DNA from 2 places in the Streptomyces mayteni genome. Region 2 is predicted to be linked to the other one. Evidence: predicted binding sites of a transcription regulator. Region 2 holds the regulator's gene; the other holds the start of a gene.

Region 1 (3,404 bases), on a different contig from region 2:
GCGCGTGCCTTCGGCTTCACCACCCTGTCGTGCTCCTCCACCGGCAACCTGGCCGGCGCGGTCGGCGCCGCCGCGGCCCGCGCCGGCCTGCGGTCCTGCGTCTTCATCCCGCACGACCTGGAACAGGCCAAGGTCGTGATGGCCGCCGTCTACGGCGGCCAGGTGGTCGCCATCGACGGCAGCTACGACGACGTCAACCGCTTCTGCAGCGAGCTCATCGGCGACCCGCTCGGCGAGGGCTGGGGCTTCGTGAACGTCAACCTCCGCCCCTACTACGCGGAGGGCTCCAAGACGCTGGCCTTCGAGATCTGCGAGCAGCTCGGCTGGCGGCTGCCCGACCAGCTGGTGATCCCGATCGCCTCCGGATCGCAGCTCACCAAGATCGACAAGGGGCTCAAGGAGCTGATCGCCACCGGCCTGGTCGAGGACCGTCCTTACCGGATCTTCGGCGCCCAGGCCGAGGGCTGCTCGCCGGTCTCCCGGGCCTTCAGGGACGGCCACGACGTGGTCCGCCCGGTCAAGCCGAACACCATCGCCAAGTCCCTGGCGATCGGCAACCCGGCGGACGGCCCCTACGTGCTGGACATCGCGCGGCGCACCGGCGGCGCCGTGGCCGACGTCACGGACGAGCAGGTGGTGGACGCGATCCGCCTGCTGGCCCGCACCGAGGGCATCTTCACCGAGACCGCGGGCGGCGTGACGCTGGGCGTCACCAGGAAGCTGATCGAGGAGGGCGCGCTCGACCCCTCCCTGACCACCGTCGTCATCAACAGCGGCGACGGCCTCAAGACCCTGGACGCGGTCGCCTCGGCGGCCGGCCCGACCGCGACGATCCCGCCGAGCCTCGACGCGTTCCGGCAAGCCGGTCTGGCGTGACCCGCCGCCCCGACCCGACCCGGCCAACCCCTCACGGGAGGTAGAACCAGATGAGCGTGACCGTCCGAATCCCCACCATCCTCCGCACCTACACCGGCGGGCAGTCCGAGGTCCAGGCCGACGGCGGGACCCTGGCCGAGGTGCTGGCCGACCTGGACCGCAACCACCAGGGGATCGCCGCCCGGGTGCTGGACGACGAGGGCAGGTTGCGGCGGTTCGTCAACGTTTATGTGAACGACGACGACGTCCGCTTCACCGAAGGGCTGCTCACCCCCACGCCGGACGGCGCGGGCGTGTCGATCATTCCGGCCGTCGCCGGAGGCTGACGTTCCGTTTGTCCGGTAAGCGGCCGTTACCACCGCAAATCCCCAGCTCCACACGCACTCCACGCCCGCCTCGAGCCCCCGCGGCTCGGGGCGGGCGGCCGTCTGGAGAGCGATAGAGTGAGCTCCGGAGCGCCGCTGGCCGATGCCACCCGCATATGAATTCGCGACACATGGCGCAAATAATGTGCCGAAAATCGACGTACGAATTGTCGGGTTGGGGCGAAAAAGCCCAGGCGAATGATTCAACTTTCAGCTAATATTGGGCATTTGCCCGTTCTGGCTTGCCAAGAATTCTCCCTCGATTGGCCTGTTGCACTGGGCGTCCGTCCAGATACATTCAGCGGCGGTCGACGCGTTCCGGCGCACACCCCCACACCGCCCGGGGGTTGGGTCTGATGAGGTCTGACCCGGGCCCGCGAAGCGCGGTCTCGTGAAAGGGCCAGCAAAATGGGGAGTTAGGAATGGCTCAGGGCACCGTCAAGTGGTTCAACGCGGAGAAGGGCTACGGCTTCATCGCGGTAGACGGTGGTGCGGACGTGTTCGTCCACTACAGCGCGATTCAGATGGACGGCTACCGCACTCTCGAAGAGGGTCAGCGGGTCGAGTTCGAGATCTCGCAAGGACAGAAGGGGCCACAGGCCGACATGGTCCGGGTGGCCGTCTGAACCGCCCGACCGTACCACGGCCTCGATGCCGAGGGCCCGCGTCCGCACCTTGGGCGCGGGCCCTCGGCGCGCCTCCCGCCCCGCCTCCCCCCACCGGTCGCCGCTTGCGCCCTTCCCGTCGCCCGACCACCACCCCTCATGGAGGCCCTTCGGGCCGCTTGCACTCTTGGGGGGAGAGTGCTAATCATGGCGTTAGCACTCTCCGGGTGAGAGTGACAGCAAGGACCGGTTCGGTGAGGTCCGTTCGGCAGGTGGGGCAAGGAACCGCCGGCCGATGGGCCGTCCGTCGCGGGCGCCAGCGCGGTCCGGAGTAATCCACCCCGGTACCTGGGAGGACCCCTTCACATGGCCAAGATCATCGCGTTCAACGAGGAGGCGCGGCGCGGCCTCGAGCGCGGGATGAACCAGCTCGCGGACGCCGTCAAGGTCACGCTCGGCCCCAAGGGCCGGAACGTCGTCCTTGAGAAGAAGTGGGGCGCTCCGACCATCACCAACGACGGTGTCTCCATCGCCAAGGAGATCGAGCTCGAGGACTCCTACGAGAAGATCGGCGCGGAGCTCGTCAAGGAGGTCGCCAAGAAGACGGACGACGTCGCTGGCGACGGCACCACCACCGCCACCGTGCTGGCCCAGGCACTGGTCCGCGAGGGCCTGCGCAACGTGGCCGCCGGTGCCAACCCGATGGCCCTGAAGCGGGGCATCGAGGCCGCGGTCGAGAAGGTCTCCGAGGCCCTGCTCGGCCAGGCCAAGGAGGTCGAGACCAAGGAGCAGATCGCCTCCACCGCCTCCATCTCCGCCGGCGACACCCAGATCGGCGAGCTGATCGCCGAGGCCATGGACAAGGTCGGCAAGGAAGGCGTCATCACCGTCGAGGAGTCGCAGACCTTCGGGCTCGAGCTCGAGCTCACCGAGGGCATGCGCTTCGACAAGGGCTACATCTCGGCCTACTTCGCCACCGACATGGAGCGCATGGAGGCGGAGCTCGAGGACCCCTACATCCTCATCGTCAACTCCAAGATCGGCAGCGTGAAGGACCTGCTGCCGCTGCTGGAGAAGGTCATGCAGTCCGGCAAGCCGCTGCTGATCATCGCCGAGGACGTCGAGGGCGAGGCCCTGTCCACGCTCGTCGTGAACAAGATCCGCGGCACCTTCAAGTCCGTCGCCGTCAAGGCCCCGGGCTTCGGCGACCGCCGCAAGGCCATGCTCAACGACATCGCCATCCTCACCGGCGGCCAGGTCATCTCCGAGGAGGTCGGTCTCAAGCTGGAGAACGCCACCCTCGACCTGCTGGGCCGCGCCCGCAAGGTGGTCATCACCAAGGACGAGACCACCATCGTCGACGGTGCCGGTGACAGCGAGCAGGTCCAGGGCCGCGTCAACCAGATCCGCGCCGAGATCGACAACTCCGACTCGGACTACGACCGCGAGAAGCTCCAGGAGCGCCTCGCGAAGCTGGCCGGCGGCGTGGCCGTCATCAAGGCCGGCGCCGCCACCGAGGTGGAGCTCAAGGAGCGCAAGCACCGCATCGAGGACGCGG
Region 2 (3,404 bases):
GGGTGGCCGACGATCAGCACGTTCGGGTCGGTGACCTCGGCGGCGATCCGGGACTCCTTGGAGCCGGGTACCAGGTGGTCGACCAGCACGCCGAGCCGGGCCTCGGCGGTGGGGGCGAACTCGCGGACGACGGCCGGCAGGTCGTCGACGCCGGCCAGGTACTCCACGACCACGCCCTCGATCCGCAGGTCGTCGCCCCAGACCTTCTCGACCAGCTCCGCGTCGTGGCGCCCCTCCACGTAGATGCGCCCGGCGCGCGCGACCCGCGCCCGGGCGCCCGGTACCGCGATCGAGCCGGAGGCGGTCCTGGCCGGCCCGGCGGGCGTGGCGGCGGTCTGCGCCGGGCGGACCAGCGTCACCGTCCTCCCCTCCAGCAGGAAGCCGGCCGGCTCCAGCGGGAACACCCGGTGGGCGCCGAAGCGGTCCTCCAGCGTGACCGTCGGCCCCTGGGCCGTCTTCTCGCAGCGGATCACCGCGCCGCAGAAGCCGGTCGTCACGTCCTCGACGACCAGGCCGGGCTCGGCCGGCACCTCGGGAACGGGGGCGCGCCGCTTCCACGGCGGCGTCAGATCCGGGTCGTAGGCCCTGCCGTACTGTCCGCCGTGCTGCCCGCCGTACTGTCCTCCACGCATGGGCTCATCAGATCACGAGGCCGCCGGCGGCACCCCGAACCGCTCGGCGAGCGCCTCCCGTTGGGCCAGGACGAAGGCCGCGTCCACCACCGCGCCGTGCCCCGGCACATAGCGCGCCGTGGTGCCGCCGAGCGCCAGCAGCCGGTCCAGGGCGGCCGGCCAGCGGGCCGGCTCCGCGTCAGGCCCCGCCTGCGGCTCGCCCGACTCCTCGACCAGGTCACCGCAGAACACCACCGGCGCGGGACCCGGCACCAGCACCACCAGGTCGTGGGGCGAGTGCGCCGGGCCGAGGTCCGCGAGCACCACCTCCCGGCCGCCGCCCAGGTCGAGCGTCAGCTCCCCGCCGACCTCACGGGTCGGCGGCAGCGCGCCGAGCGCCTCCGCCGCGTCCGAGGCCAGCGCCGGGTCGACCCCCTGCCGCACCGCGTCGGCGGCGACCTGCGACCAGTCGGTCAGCGGCGGACCGTACCGTTCGGCGTCCGGGAAGGCGCCGGCGCCCAGCACGTGGTCGAAGTGCGGGTGGGTGAGCAGCAGCCGGGTCACCGGGCGGCCGAACCGCTCCCGCAGCTCCTCGCCGAGCTCGGCGCCGGCCGGCAGCGAGGGGCCGGCGTCGACCAGCAGCAGCCCGTCCCGGCCCGCCACCGCGCCGACCGTCTCGTCCCAGCCCGCCAGCCGCCGTCGCACCACTCCGGGCGCCAGGTCTTCCCATCGCGTCGTCATGCTGCGACGTTAGCGTCACGACAGAAACGTTCCGGCCCGGAAGACGGCCGATCACGCGATACCGTCTCCCCGTTCACGATTCCCTGGCCGTGCTACCCGGCCGTACACTGGACAGGGTTGGCACTCCCCACGACTGAGTGCCAGGGCGGGCAGGCAGGAACGACGGCCGGGCGGGAGGTGTGCGGCATGCTCAGCGAACGCAGACTCGAGGTGTTGCGAGCCATCGTCCAGGACTATGTGGGCACCGAGGAGCCGGTCGGTTCCAAGGCGCTCACGGAGCGACACAACCTTCAGGTCTCCCCGGCCACCGTGCGCAACGACATGGCGGTGCTGGAGGAGGAGGGCTACATCGCCCAGCCGCACACCAGCGCCGGCCGGGTGCCCACCGACAAGGGCTACCGGCTCTTCGTCGACAAGCTCGCCGACGTCAAGCCGCTCTCGGTCGCCGAGCGCCGGGCCATCCACAGCTTTCTGGAGTCCGCGCTCGACCTCGACGACGTGGTGGCCCGCACGGTGCGGCTGCTCGCGCAGCTCACCCGGCAGGTCGCCGTCGTCCAGTACCCGTCGCTCAGCCGCTCCACCGTGCGCCACGTCGAGTTGCTCTCGCTGGCGCCGGCCCGGCTGATGCTGGTGCTGATCACCGACACCGGCCGCGTCGAGCAGCGGATGGTCGACTGCCCGGCGCCGTTCGGCGAGGCGTCGATCGCCGACCTCCGTGCCCGGCTCAACAGCCGGATCGTCGGCGAGCGCTTCGCCGAGGTGCCGCGGCTGGTGGCCGACCTGGCGGACTCCTTCGAGCACGAGGAGCGAGGCACGGTCTCCGTGGTCCTCTCCATCCTGCTGGAGACGCTGGTGGAGGAGAAGGAGGAGCGGCTGATGATCGGCGGCACCGCCAACCTCACCCGCTTCGGACAGGACTTCCCGCTGACGATCCGGCCGGTGCTCGAAGCGCTCGAGGAGCACGTCGTGCTGCTCAAGTTGCTGGGGGAGGCCAAGGATCCGGGTATGACCGTCCGGATTGGGCATGAAAACGCTCACGAGGGCCTGACGTCCACCTCGGTCGTCTCCGTCGGCTACGGTTCTGGAGGCGAGGCGGTGGCGAAGCTCGGCGTGGTCGGACCGACCCGCATGGACTATCCGGGAACGATGGGAGCGGTGCGCGCAGTGGCACGGTACGTCGGACAGATTCTCGCGGAGAACTAAGGTGGCGGCTGACTACTACGCGATCCTCGGTGTGCAGCGTGACGCATCGCAGGAGGAGATCAAGAAGGCCTTCCGCCGGCTCGCGCGGGAGCTCCATCCGGATGTGAACCCGGATCCCAAGACCCAGGAGCGGTTCAAGGAGATCAACACCGCCTACGAGGTGCTCTCCGACCCGCAGAAGAAGCAGATGTACGACCTGGGCGGGGATCCGATGGGCCCCGGCGGGGGCGCGGGGGCGGGTGCCGGCTTCGGCGGCGCCGGCTTCGGGAACTTCTCGGACATCATGGACGCGTTCTTCGGCACCGCCTCGCAGCGCGGCCCGAAGTCCCGCACCCGGCGCGGCCAGGACGCCATGATCAGGCTCGAGATCGACCTGAACGAGGCGGCGTTCGGCACCACCAAGGAGATCCAGGTCGACACGGCCACGGTCTGCGGCACCTGCAACGGCGAGGGCGCCGCGCCTGGCACCTCGGCGCAGACCTGCGACATGTGCCGCGGCCGCGGCGAGGTCTCCCAGGTCACCCGCTCCTTCCTCGGCCAGGTCATGACGTCGCGGCCCTGCCCGCAGTGCCAGGGCTTCGGCACCGTGGTGCCCACCCCCTGTCCCGAGTGCGCGGGCGACGGCCGGGTGCGCACCAGGCGCTCGCTGACGGTGAAGATCCCGGCCGGTGTCGACAACGGCACCCGGATCCAGCTGGCCGGCGAGGGCGAGGTCGGCCCGGGCGGCGGCCCCGCGGGCGACCTGTACGTGGAGATCAGGGAGAAACCGCACCCCGTCTTCCAGCGGCGCGGCGACGACCTGCACTGCACGGTCACCATCCCGATGACGGCCGCGTCCCTGGGCACCAA

What was found. Region 2 encodes HrcA, which represses chaperone genes, less so after heat shock. Its sites were predicted from a motif close to TTNGCACTCNGNNNNNCNGAGTGCNAA; they were not measured.
Region 1: the regulator HrcA is predicted to act here: its motif matches at 2,025-2,051, upstream of groL (chaperonin GroEL).

Annotation. Positions count from the first base shown of each region.
Region 1 is NZ_BAAGPR010000080.1:8,849-12,252, forward strand. It holds gene thrC (threonine synthase) at 1-876, shown strand, start outside; gene ACYVPE_RS28130 (MoaD/ThiS family protein) at 927-1,202, shown strand; gene ACYVPE_RS28135 (cold-shock protein) at 1,664-1,867, shown strand; gene groL (chaperonin GroEL) at 2,213-3,404, shown strand, end outside.
Region 2 is NZ_BAAGPR010000178.1:1,629-5,032, forward strand. It holds gene ACYVPE_RS37835 (DUF3097 domain-containing protein) at 1-632, opposite strand, end outside; gene ACYVPE_RS37840 (MBL fold metallo-hydrolase) at 645-1,352, opposite strand; gene hrcA (heat-inducible transcriptional repressor HrcA) at 1,539-2,555, shown strand; gene dnaJ (molecular chaperone DnaJ) at 2,557-3,404, shown strand, end outside.